DNA from 2 places in the Mycobacterium sp. BMJ-28 genome. Region 1 is predicted to be linked to the other one. Evidence: riboswitches for the same ligand, from Rfam matches in the RefSeq annotation. Region 1 holds a riboswitch; the other holds the start of a gene.

What was found. A riboswitch is a leader RNA that binds a small molecule or an ion and turns the genes downstream of it on or off. The one in region 1 is predicted to bind cobalamin.
Region 2: it holds a riboswitch for cobalamin, as region 1 does, so the genes downstream of both, ACXPWS_RS10930 (ABC transporter substrate-binding protein) here and metE (5-methyltetrahydropteroyltriglutamate--homocysteine S-methyltransferase) in region 1, are expected to answer to the same signal.

The regions. Positions count from the first base shown of each region.
Region 1 is NZ_CM136783.1:5,625,220-5,631,014, reverse strand. It holds gene prpB (methylisocitrate lyase) at 1-144, shown strand, start outside; gene ACXPWS_RS27940 (bifunctional 2-methylcitrate synthase/citrate synthase) at 141-1,265, shown strand; gene ACXPWS_RS27935 (WhiB family transcriptional regulator) at 1,262-1,612, shown strand; gene metE (5-methyltetrahydropteroyltriglutamate--homocysteine S-methyltransferase) at 1,662-3,929, opposite strand; cobalamin riboswitch at 4,057-4,272, opposite strand; gene ACXPWS_RS27925 (ABC transporter substrate-binding protein) at 4,733-5,795, shown strand, end outside.
Region 2 is NZ_CM136783.1:2,205,837-2,211,631, reverse strand. It holds gene ACXPWS_RS10940 (FecCD family ABC transporter permease) at 1-494, opposite strand, end outside; gene ACXPWS_RS10935 (ABC transporter substrate-binding protein) at 503-1,513, opposite strand; gene ACXPWS_RS10930 (ABC transporter substrate-binding protein) at 1,510-2,535, opposite strand; cobalamin riboswitch at 2,576-2,704, opposite strand; gene ACXPWS_RS10925 (GNAT family N-acetyltransferase) at 2,700-3,362, opposite strand; gene ACXPWS_RS10920 (CBS domain-containing protein) at 3,376-3,804, opposite strand; gene ACXPWS_RS10915 (TetR/AcrR family transcriptional regulator) at 3,871-4,602, opposite strand; gene ACXPWS_RS10910 (creatininase family protein) at 4,635-5,378, opposite strand; gene glnT (type III glutamate--ammonia ligase) at 5,375-5,795, opposite strand, start outside.

The DNA.
Region 1 (5,795 bases):
GAAATCAGCGGTGCCGGAACGCAGTCCGGTCTGCTGGGGCGCATGCAGCATCGCAGCCGGCTCTATGAGCTGCTCCGGTATGCCGAATACAACGAATTCGATTCCGACATCTACAATTTCAGCCTTCAGGGAGCGCAACGATGAGCCTGGTCGAGGGCAAGCCGAAGATCCACAAAGGTCTGGCCGGTGTCGTGGTGGACACCACGGCCATCTCCAAGGTGGTTCCGGATACCAACTCGCTGACCTATCGTGGATACCCGGTCCAGGATCTGGCCGTGTACTGCAGTTTCGAGCAGGTCGCCTATCTGCTCTGGCATGGTGAACTGCCCACTGATGGCGAGCTGGCGCAGTTCACCCAGCGTGAGCGCGCATCGCGGCGCATCGACCGCTCACTGCAGTCATTGCTGGCCAAGCTGCCCGACACCTGCCATCCGATGGACGTGGTGCGTACCGCGATCAGCTACCTAGGTGCCGAAGATCCAGATGAGGACGACGCCTCGGAGTCGGCCAACTACGCCAAGTCGCTTCGGATGTTCGCGGTGCTGCCCACCATCGTCGCGGCCGATATGCGCAGGCGGCGCGGACTGGACCCCATCCAGCCGCACAGTCATCTCAGTTACTCGGAGAATTTCCTCCGGATGGCACTCGGTGAGGTGCCCGACAAGGTGATCGTGGCAGCGTTCGAGCAGTCGATGGTGCTTTATGCCGAGCACAGCTTCAACGCATCGACTTTCGCGGCACGCGTGGTCACCTCGACGCAGTCCGACATTTACAGCGCGGTGACGGCGGCCATCGGCGCGCTCAAGGGTTCGTTGCACGGTGGTGCCAACGAGGCGGTGATGCACGACATGCTGGAGATCGGCACCGCGGACAGGGCGTCGGGATGGTTACACGGCAAGCTGTCCCGCAAGGAGAAGGTGATGGGCTTCGGACATCGGGTATACCGCAGCGGAGACTCGCGGGTGCCCACCATGAAGGCGGCATTCGAATCCGTCGCGGCCGCGTGTGACGGCCGCCGCTGGTTGGACATCTACAACGAGCTGGAGCGGGACATGTTTGCGGCCACCGAGATCCGGCCGAACTTGGATTTCCCGACCGGGCCGGCCTACTACCTGATGGGCTTCGACATCCCCAGTTTCACACCGATCTTCGTGATGAGCCGGATCACGGGTTGGACCGCCCATATCGTCGAACAGGCGGCGTCCAACGCGCTGATCCGGCCCCTCAGTGAGTACAGCGGACGTCCGCAACGCGCGCTCACGTGACCACCCGAGTTCTGGTGGCCAACCCAGCAGGGCCGGCAGCGCAGAGGCGAATAGTGAAGCCCCAGTTGATCACTGGGCCAGATCCATGCGAAACCGGCGATTGGCGGCACCTGGCTCGGTGCCGTGACAGCGACCCCGACCTGTTCTTTCATCCTGACGAGGAGCCCGCGCAGTCCCGTCGCCGACGAGTGGCGAATGCCCAACAAATCTGTGCCGACTGTCCGGTCAGGTGGGAATGCGCGAGCTTCGCGCTCGATGGCGGCGAGGATTTCGGAATCTGGGGTGGCATGTCAGAAACTGACCGCGCCCGGCTTTTCCTGATCCAGGACGAACGTCGCGAGGCCTGATGTAGATCGTGCCCCGGATCCGCTCGGAATCCGGGGCACGATGTCTACCTCACAGCTGGGCGCGGACCAGCTGGGCTGCCTGCACCATGTGCTGCAGTGAGACCTTCACCTCGTCGTTCCTGCGGGTCTTGAGACCACAGTCCGGGTTGACCCAGATGCGTTCTGCGGGAACGGCTCGCACCGCGGCCCGCAGTGATTCGGCGATCTCTTCGGTCGCTGGCACCCGCGGCGAGTGGATGTCGTAGACACCCGGCCCCACGCTGTTGGCGAATCCGATCGCGTTAAGGTCGTCCAGCACCTCCATACGGGACCGCGCCGCCTCGATCGAGGTGACATCGGCGTCCAGGTCGGCGATGGCACCGATGACCTCACCGAACTCGGAATAGCACAGGTGAGTGTGGATCTGGGTGCTGTCATCGACGCCCGACGTTGCCAACTTGAAGGCGCCGACTGCCCAGGCCAGATATGGGGCCTTGTCCTTGTCGCGTAGCGGCAGCAACTCCCGCAACGCCGGTTCGTCGACCTGGATGACGGCGATCCCCGCCGATTCCAGATCTACCGTCTCATCGCGGATCGCCAGAGCGATCTGATTGGCCGTGTCGGCGAGCGACTGATCGTCACGCACGAACGACCACGCCAGGATGGTGACCGGACCGGTCAGCATGCCCTTGACTGGCTTGGTGGTCAGTGACTGTGCGTAGGTTATCCAGTCCACCGTCATCGGCTGCGGGCGGACGACGTCGCCGTAGAGGATCGGCGGGCGCACACACCGGGTGCCATAGGATTGCACCCAGCCGTTGCGGGTGGCGAAGAAACCGTCGAGCAACTCGGCGAAGTACTGCACCATGTCGTTGCGTTCCGGCTCGCCGTGCACTAGCACGTCCAGCCCGATCTCTTCCTGTAGCTCGATGACAGCGGCGACTTCGGCCTTCATTCGGCGCTCATACTCGGCCTGATCGATCTCGCCGGAATTCTTTGCGGCGCGGGCCTTTCGGATCTCGACCGTCTGCGGGTACGACCCGATGGTCGTGGTGGCCAGCACCGGAAGCCGGAGTCGGGCGTCCTGGCTGGCGTGCCGCTGCGCCGCGGGCCCGCGCGCGACACCGGAGGCGAGCACCGTCGCCAGCCGGGCCCGCACCGCGTCGATGTGCAAACGAGGATCGGACTTGCGCGACACCACCGCCTTTGCGGATGCCGCGATGGCGTCGGCAACCGAGTCCGGGCCGCCGCGCAGCGCTTTCGCCAGCGTCACCACCTCGGCGACCTTCTCCGTACCGAAAGCCAGCCAGCTGCGCAGCGCGGCATCCAGTTCGGTCTCGGGTGCCAGGGAATACGGCACGTGCAGGGTCGAGCACGATGTGGAGACAGCAACCGCGCCCGCAGATCCCACCAGGGTGGCCAACCGGTTCAGCGCGTCCTCGAGATCGGTCGCCCAGATGTTGCGGCCGTCGACAATCCCGGCCACCAGCAGCTTGCCGGACAGCTCCGGCACGGCGGTAACCGCCTGGTCGCCGCCGGCCACCAGGTCCACCCCGATCGCCTCGACCGGGGTCCGGGCCAGCGCCGGCAGCGCACCGTCCAGTGACCCGAAGTACGTGGCGACGAAAAGTGCTGGGCGATCCGGTGTTTCACCCAGACTCTGGTAGACGCGCTCGGCCAGCCCGGGTGCGTCATCGAGGATGTCGGTGACCAGCACGGGCTCATCGATCTGTACCCACTGCGCACCCGCCGCGGCGAGCTGCTGGAGCAGATCCCGGTAGAGCGGCAGCAGCTCATCGATGCGCCCGATGGGTGTCTTGGCACCATCCACCGCCTTGGACAGAGCCAGGAAGGTGATGGGGCCGACGACGACCGGCCGGGCGGCCACCCCCTCGGCCAAGGCTTCGCGCAGCTCATCGAGCACCTTGGCCGGATTGAGGGCAAAGGACGTGCCGGGGCCGATCTCGGGGACGATGTAGTGGTAGTTCGTGTCGAACCATTTGGTCATTTCCAGCGGCGGGATGTCGGTGGTGCCGCGTGCGGCGGCGAAGTAGCGGTCCAACTCGTCCTCGACACCGGTGACCCGAGCCGGCAATGCGCCGAGCAGAACGGCGGTGTCCAGGATCTGGTCGTAATAGGAGAAGGTGTTGACCGGGACCGAGTCCAGGCCGGCCGTCGTGAGTGCGGTGCGGATGGCTGAACGCAGGCCGAAGGCGACGGACTCGAGCTGAGCCCGATCGATGCGGCCGGCCCAGTACCCTTCGATGGCTCGCTTGAGCTCACGATTGGGGCCGATTCGTGGGGCGCCGAGGATGGTGGCGGTGAATGTGTTCGTCACAGGATGTCCTTCAAACGGGGGGAAGCCCACCGCCCAAGGCCGTGCGACCGAACCGAACAACGCACCGAAGCGCGGTGTCCATTCCGGTCATACGCCCAGTCCGCGAGGCGATGCGCCGCCGGACGCGGCGCGCCCGGCACAGCTGGCAGGTCTTCGGACTCACAGGCGTATACCCAAATCGAGTATTCCTACTGGCCGTCGCTTCCCAGTGCAGTTGTGTGCACCAGTGCGTGTGACGGCGTTCGTTCCTGCATACCGCTGCGGGACAGTCCCGGATTCCCACCGGGTTCCCTCTCGCGACGTCACCGCTGCCGGTGACGTCGCTCGATACCGCTGACACATACGCGCCTGCGGCAAACCAGTTGCGAGGTGTACTTTACCCGGCCAGTTGAGCGCAGGTCTGCGGGCGGTCTGCTCAGGTGAACGAGCGCGTCACCTCGGTGGCTTGTATTCGCCACCGGTGGCAGCCCACTCTTTCTGCGCCTGAAGCAGATTCAGCACCGGCACGCGCATCGTCGCGGTAGGACGCGCGATGCCGACCGGAATTGGCGCCTAGTGTCTTCGGCGGTGACGAGCCGTGGCCTCCGTGATCGCGGCGCGAGCATCACGCGCTTGACCTCCGAACTGACAAACCTTCACGATTGTCAGTGCCATGCTGGGCTTTTCGATTCGGCGGGATTTCCGAATCTGAATTCTCGAGTTGCCGATGGCCAGATTTCCACAAAGATGGTCCAGAGCTCGTCGCGGTGGCGTACAGCTTATGAACGTCGAGTGGATGGCCGGGCGAGAACGAGGGGGACTGGATGAGCAGGGTGCGCAGGGCGTCGATCACAGTGTGTGCGATTGCGCTGACGGCATTCGGGGTGGCGGCGTGCGGCGGAGAGTCGTCGGACGCCTCCGGTGGTGGCGGAGACATCAACATCACGCTGACGTCATTCCCCGACTACGTCGATCCGCAGCTGTCCTACACCGTCGAGGGGTGGGAGGTGCTGTACAACGTCTACACGCCTCTGCTGACCTACAAGCACGCCAAGGGCACGGACGGCACCACGGTGGTTCCGGGCCTGGCCAAAGCCATGCCGGAGGTCTCGCCGGACGGCAAGACCTACAAATTGACGTTGCGGCCCAATATGAAGTATTCCGACGGCACACCCATCAAGGCGTCGGACTTCGCCTACGCCATCCAACGTCTGTTCAAGGCGGATTCCGGCGGATCGGTGTTCTACAAGCCGATCGTCGGCACCAGTGAGTACGCGGACGGCAAGGCCGACAAGATCAGCGGCATCACCACCGACGATGCCAGCGGTGACATCACCATCGTGCTGACCGAGCCGAACGGCACTTTCGACAACGTCCTGGCGTTGCCGTTCGCCGCCCCCGTGCCGCCCAGCACACCGCTGGACAAGGACGCGACCAACAACCCGCCCGCGTCCAGCGGGCCGTTCAAAATCACCAAAGTCGAAGCGCCGCAGACCATGACGATGGAGCGAAACCCGAACTTCAAGACGGTGAAGGATGCCGGGGCCGACGAGGTGGCCGATGCGCACGTCGACAAGATCACCGTGACGCAGAACAAGAGCAACTCGGCCCAGGTCACCGGCGTCGAGCAGAACACCATCGACTTCATGGTCGATCCGCCTGATGCCGACCGTCTGGGGGAGGTGAAGGCGAAATTCGGCAACCGGTTCCGGTTGGAGGACTCGATCAACACCTACTACTTCTGGATGAACAACAAGACGGCCCCGTTCAACGACATCCGCGTCCGTCAGGCCATCAACTACGCGATCGATCCGGAGGCGCTCAACCGGGTGTTCGGCGGGCGAATGCATCCGACCCAGCAGATCCTGCCCCCGGGCATGCCGGGCT
Region 2 (5,795 bases), 3.1 Mb from region 1:
AGCGCCGAGAACAACTGAGTCGCCGCGACCCCCGCCAGCACCACCCGGTCCGTTCCGCCCCCGGCCGCGTAGGCCAGTACCAGCACCACCGCGAAGGCCAGCAGGGCACCGGCGAATGCGCCCCCGGACAACGACACCGCGCCTGCACCCGCGCCCAGCACGACGATCAGCACCGCGCCGGTCGACGCACCCGAGGAGACCCCGAGGACAAACGGGTCGGCCAGTGGGTTACGCAACAACGACTGCAGAATGGCACCGCACAGGGCCAGGCCGACACCGCAGATCGCGGCCAGCGCCACCCGCGGCAACCGCAACTGCCAGACGATGCCGTCCTGCAGGCGCGTCGCTCCCGACGCGCCCGCGCCCAGGTGCTCGGCGACGATCCGGTACACGTCGGTCACCGACAGCGCGGCCGGTCCGATCGTGATGGCCACCGCCGCCGACACCAGCAACAGCACCACCCCGGCAACCCACAACGCCACCAAAGCCGGCATCCGCAAGGTCAACTGCCCGCCGCCAGTCCGAGTTCACGCAGTCGCTGCGCCACCTTCTCGGCGCCGTCGACGGTGCGGATGGATGGGTTGAGGTCGGCGCCGTTGACCACGATGTAACGCTTCTCCCGAACCGCGGTCAGTCGTGACGTCACCGGATTCGATTCCAGGAAACGGATTTTCGCGTCCAGGGAGTCACCGTCGATGGTGCGCCGGCTCAGGTCGGCCAGCACCAGTGCGTCCGGGTCGCGGTCGGCCACCACCTCCCAGCTCACCTGCGGCCATTCGTCGGTGGTGTCGGCGAACACGTTGCGGGCCCCGACCGTTGCGGCGATGACGCCGGGGGCGCCGCAGCAGCCGGCGAAGTAGGGCGCCCGGATATCGGAGAACCAGAAAGCCAGGTCGACATCCGCGGTGCCGGCAACGGCCGACATCCGCCGGCGCAGTTCGCCGATCAGCTTGTCCCCACGATCGGTGACGTCGAAGATCCGGGCCAGGTCACCGATCTCGCCGTAGACCGCAGACATGTCCAGCGGTTGCGTGCGGGCGCCGTCCGCACTGCCGGCGACCTTGCCCACACAATCGCTTGGCGCCAGATACGTTGGCAAATTCATCTTTTCGAACTCACCACGGTCGGCGACACCACCCGGGCCCAGGGTTCCCGCGAACGAGGCAGAGACGAAATCGGGTTCAGTGTCCAGCACGGTTTCCAGCGACGGTGCGTTCGCCGCCAGTCGGGGCACGCGCGCATTGGCGGCCGCGAGGTCGGCCCGGACCGGGTCGGTCCACGTCGCGGTGCCCACCACCCGGTCGGCCAGGCCCAGCGACAGCAGAATTTCGGTGGAGCCCTGGTTGAGCGACACCGCCCGCGCCGGCGGCGCGTCGATCACCACGTCCCGGCCGCAGTTGTGCACCGTCAGAGGGAAACCCGGGACCGCTACGGGTCCGCTCACCGGCACCGCCTGACCACAACCGGCGACCAGCAACGCCGAGCACACGGCCAGCGACCGCAGGCCGATCATCGCACCGGTCCGACCGACGCGAACCCGGCGGCAAGCCGCTCGACCGCCTGCACCTGCCGAATACCGGGATCCAGTTCGGACCCGGTGAGCACGACGTAGCGCTTGTTGCGTACCGCCGTCAGGTTGCTGGTGACCGGATTGGATTCCAGGAAACGGAGTTTGGCATCCAGTGCGTCACCGTCCACCCGCCGGCGGTTCAGGTCGGCCAACACCAGCACGTCGGGATCGCGGTCGGCCAGTGACTCCCAGCTGACCTCCGGCCAATCCTCCCGCGCGTCGGCGAATACGTTGGTGACGCCGAGTTCCCGCGCGTACATCCCCGGCGCCGAGCAGCAGCCCGCCAGGTACGGCGTGCGCAGACCGGAGAACCAGAACGCCACCGTCGGATGGGGCGCCGTCACCGCGGGCACGGCCGCCACCCGCCGCCTGAGTTCGGCCACCAGTTCCGTCCCGCGTTGCGGCACGTCGAAAATGGCTGCCAGTTCCTCGATCTCACGGAACAATGTGTCCATCTCAAGCGGCGCGGTACGCGTCACGGTCTCACCGTCGACGGTGGTGCCGGTGCACACCGACGGAGACTGATAGGTGGGAATACCCAATTGGGCGAACCGGGTTCGCTCGGCCACCACCGCCGGGGTGAAGGTGTGCGCGCTGGCCGAGGTGACCAGATCCGGTTCGGTGGCCAGCACCGTCTCCAGGGACGGGTCGTTATCGGCGAGCCGGGGCACCCGTGCGTTGTCAGATGCCAGGTTCGGCAACACCGGGTCGAACCACGTGGAGGTACCGACCATCCGATCGGCCAGCCCGAGGGACAACAGGATCTCCGTCGAGGCCTGGTACAGCGACACGGCGCGCTGGGGTGGCTTGTCGAAAGTGACGCGGACGCCGCAGTTCTGCACCGTCAACGGGTAGGTGGTGTGGCCGGCGGCGGCGACCGACGCCGGGATGCGCTCGGCGGAGCCGGCCGGCTGACAGGCGGTGAGCAGAACGATTGCGCAGACAAGCACGGCGAGAAGACGCACGGCGGGATTCCTTCGATGCGGGGCCCGGTCGCGGGGCCGTCAACGGTCGGCGCCGACCGCAGGCATTCGGACTCGAGGCGTACGCCTCATACCGTTGCGCGTCAGCTCCGGATTCTCACCGGATTCCCCTGCTGGTCGACGCCCGCACTCTACCGGAGCCGGGCCTACCGCGGGTCTCTCCACATCGGCCACAGCGACGGTCCACCGTCGGGCAGCGTGATCTCCCCGGTCACCTCGAAGCCGAACCGTTGGTAATAGCCGATATTGGCGGGGTTGCTCGACTCGAGATAAGCCGGGGCATGCTCGTCGTCGCAGCGATCCAGCCGCGACCGCATCAGCGCCTGGCCCTGGCCGGTGCCCCGCACGTCGGGGTCGCTACCGATCACCGCCAGATACCAGTGCGGCTCCTCGGGGTGATGACGCTTCATCAGTTCGGTGACCTGCTGGCCACGGCGCAGGGCCGAACCGAACGTCAGCAGCAGACCCGGCGCGGCGCGCAACTCCTCGACGGCGGAGTGCTGCCACTGCCCCGGCGGATCCCACAGCGCTGAAGCGCCGATTGTCGGCCCCGCCGACGAAGCCCCGATTGTCGGCCCCGCCGACGAAGCCCCGATTGTCGGCCCCGCCGACGCCACCTCCACACCACCCCGGGACAGATGGTGATAGCGGGTCAACGCCGCGAACACGCGGTGCAGTTTGCGCCGCCGGGCGGCCGGGTCGGGCAGCATCCAGGCCATCACCGGGTCGTCGGAGAACGCGCGGCCCAGCACCTTCGACAGGTCGGCGATATCGGCACGGACAGCGGGACGAACCTCGACGTCGGTCACCGATTCAGGATATTCAGCCCTGCGTGATGTAGGCCTGCAGTTGCTCCTGCTGGGCCTCCAGCTCCTGCATCCGCGTCTTCACGACATCGCCGATGCTGACGATTCCGGCCAGCCTGCCGTCCTCGAGCACCGGGATGTGCCGGACCCGGTTGTGCGTCATGGCCGCGCTCAGACTGTCCACCGAGTCACCCGGCGAGCAGTACACGAGATGGGTGGTCATGATGTCGGCGACCGGGCGCTGCAGCAGATCGGCGCCCAGCTCATGGAGCATGCGCACCACATCCCGCTCCGACACGATGCCCACCGGGCCATCCGGTCCGACCACCACCATCGCGCCGATATTGCGCGCGACCAGACCCGCGAGCAGTACCGCAACGGTGGTCTCCGGGGAGATCGTGGCGACTGCGGATCCCTTGTTCTTCAGCACGTCGGAGATGCGCACCGGGCCTCCTGGTGATGTAGGTCACACCAGAGTAAGTCCGTTCGACCGTGCGCGGAAGGTCCCGGCTCAGTCCGAGGTCTGCGAGGCGACCTGCAGCGCGATCGCCGCGTCGTCGAACTGGGCGGCCTGAGCGCTGATCCGGCCGATCTCGCTGGGCCGCTTCAGCAGCCCCCGGACCGCGAATGTCGCCACCTGTTCGCCGACCCGGATCGCCTCCTCCGCGCGGTCGACGGGATCGGGGTGCAGGCGGGTCCGCTTCTGGGCACCCTCGTCGACGTTGAGCAGCAGTCCCGCGGTCTCGTCGCGATCGCAGTCGATGAACTTGCCTTCGCTGACCGCCGCGCCGATGAGGTCCACCACCCACTGCCGCAGCCGCTCGTAATCCGTCCAGAACTGATGGAATTCGCTGCGCTGTTCATGGGCGATGCGCTGGATCTCGTTGAAGTCGATCGGCGACATCGCCAACTGCATGGTGTCGAACCGCAGCAGCCGGTACAGCTTGACGGCGGGCGATCCCGAGCCGGCGCCGACCTCGGCGATGAACTTCAGCGGTGCCCGGTTGACCAGAAGAGTCTCCTGCAGCAGTTGCTCCTTGTTGCGGAACCAGTAGTACATCGACGACTGCTGCAGTCCCGCCGCGCGGGCGATATCGCTGATCGTGGTCTGGGCGTACCCGCGTTCGGAGAACAACTTGGTCGCGGCGTTGATGATGTCGGCGCGGGGCGTGGCCGTCGGTGCGGCGGCATTACGCGGCCGCCCGATGGCGCGGACCTTCGCATCCTGCTCTCGGCTCGGCACGGCATGGATCTTACGGCGCGGGTGCACGACGGTTAGCCCAACGGCGCCCGCTCGGCGTGCGCGCGCGCCACCACCCCTCTGGCCGCGTCGACCACATCTCCCCACAACTCCAGGCCCGCCGCCTTGGACGCCCGTGACGGCAGCCCGGTCACCCCGTTGGTCGAGACATGCTGCACGGCATACCTGAACACCAAACCGTCGGTACGGTCCGGGTCATCGGCCTCCTGAAGCTTGTCGACGTGCACCAACTCGGGTCGCAACGCGAGCATCAGGGAGGTTTCGGCGGCATTCGCGTGCCAGTCCACCGCATCCGCGGTCGCCCGCCGGGCGATATCCGGGGTGAGGTCCCACCACTGCATGACCCCGACACGGGCATCGGGCAGGGCACGCCGGAACTCGTCGCAGGCCATCCACAGCGCCGCGGCGTTGCCGACGTGGCCGTTGACGAACAGCACTCGGCGCAGGCCGGATTCGACACACGACCGAGCCACCCTGGTCGCCGTGCTCGCGACCTCCGCCCCGGCAAACGCGACGGTCCCTGCCAGCGCGGCACCGTGAAAGTAGCTCGCGCCGAATGCAATAGGCGGCAGAACGAGCGCATGCTCGGCGGCGGCCGCCTCGGCCAACGCACACGCGATGATGGTGTCGGTGCCGACCGGCAGGTGCGGCCCGTGCTGCTCGGTGGCACCCACCGGGATGAGCGCGACGCAGTCCGGATCGGCGGCCAACCGCTCTGCCAGCTGGGTGGACGTCAGCTCACTCCACCGGGTGCTCACCAGAACCTCAGATAGCGTTCGGTCTCCCACGCCGAGACGTGAGCGGTGAAGGATTCCCACTCCGCCCGCTTCTCGGTGACGAACGACTCGAACATGGCATCACCGAAGACCTTACGCACCAAGGGGTCCGATTCGAGTGCGTCGATCGCCTCGCCGAGCGAGCGCGGCAGCCAGCCGATACCGCGAGTGGCCAGCTCGAGCTCGGAGACGGAGTACAGGTTGTCGCGATTGGGTTCGCCGGGGTCCAGTCCCTCACGGATGCCCTCCAGGCCCGCCGCGAGCATCAGCGCCGCTCCGAGGTACGGGTTGTTGGCACTGTCGGCTGCGCGGCACTCGACCCGTCCGCCGCCCTTGGGTATCCGCATCATGTTGGTCCGGTTGTTGTCCCCGTAGCAGGCGAAGATCGGCGCCCAGGTC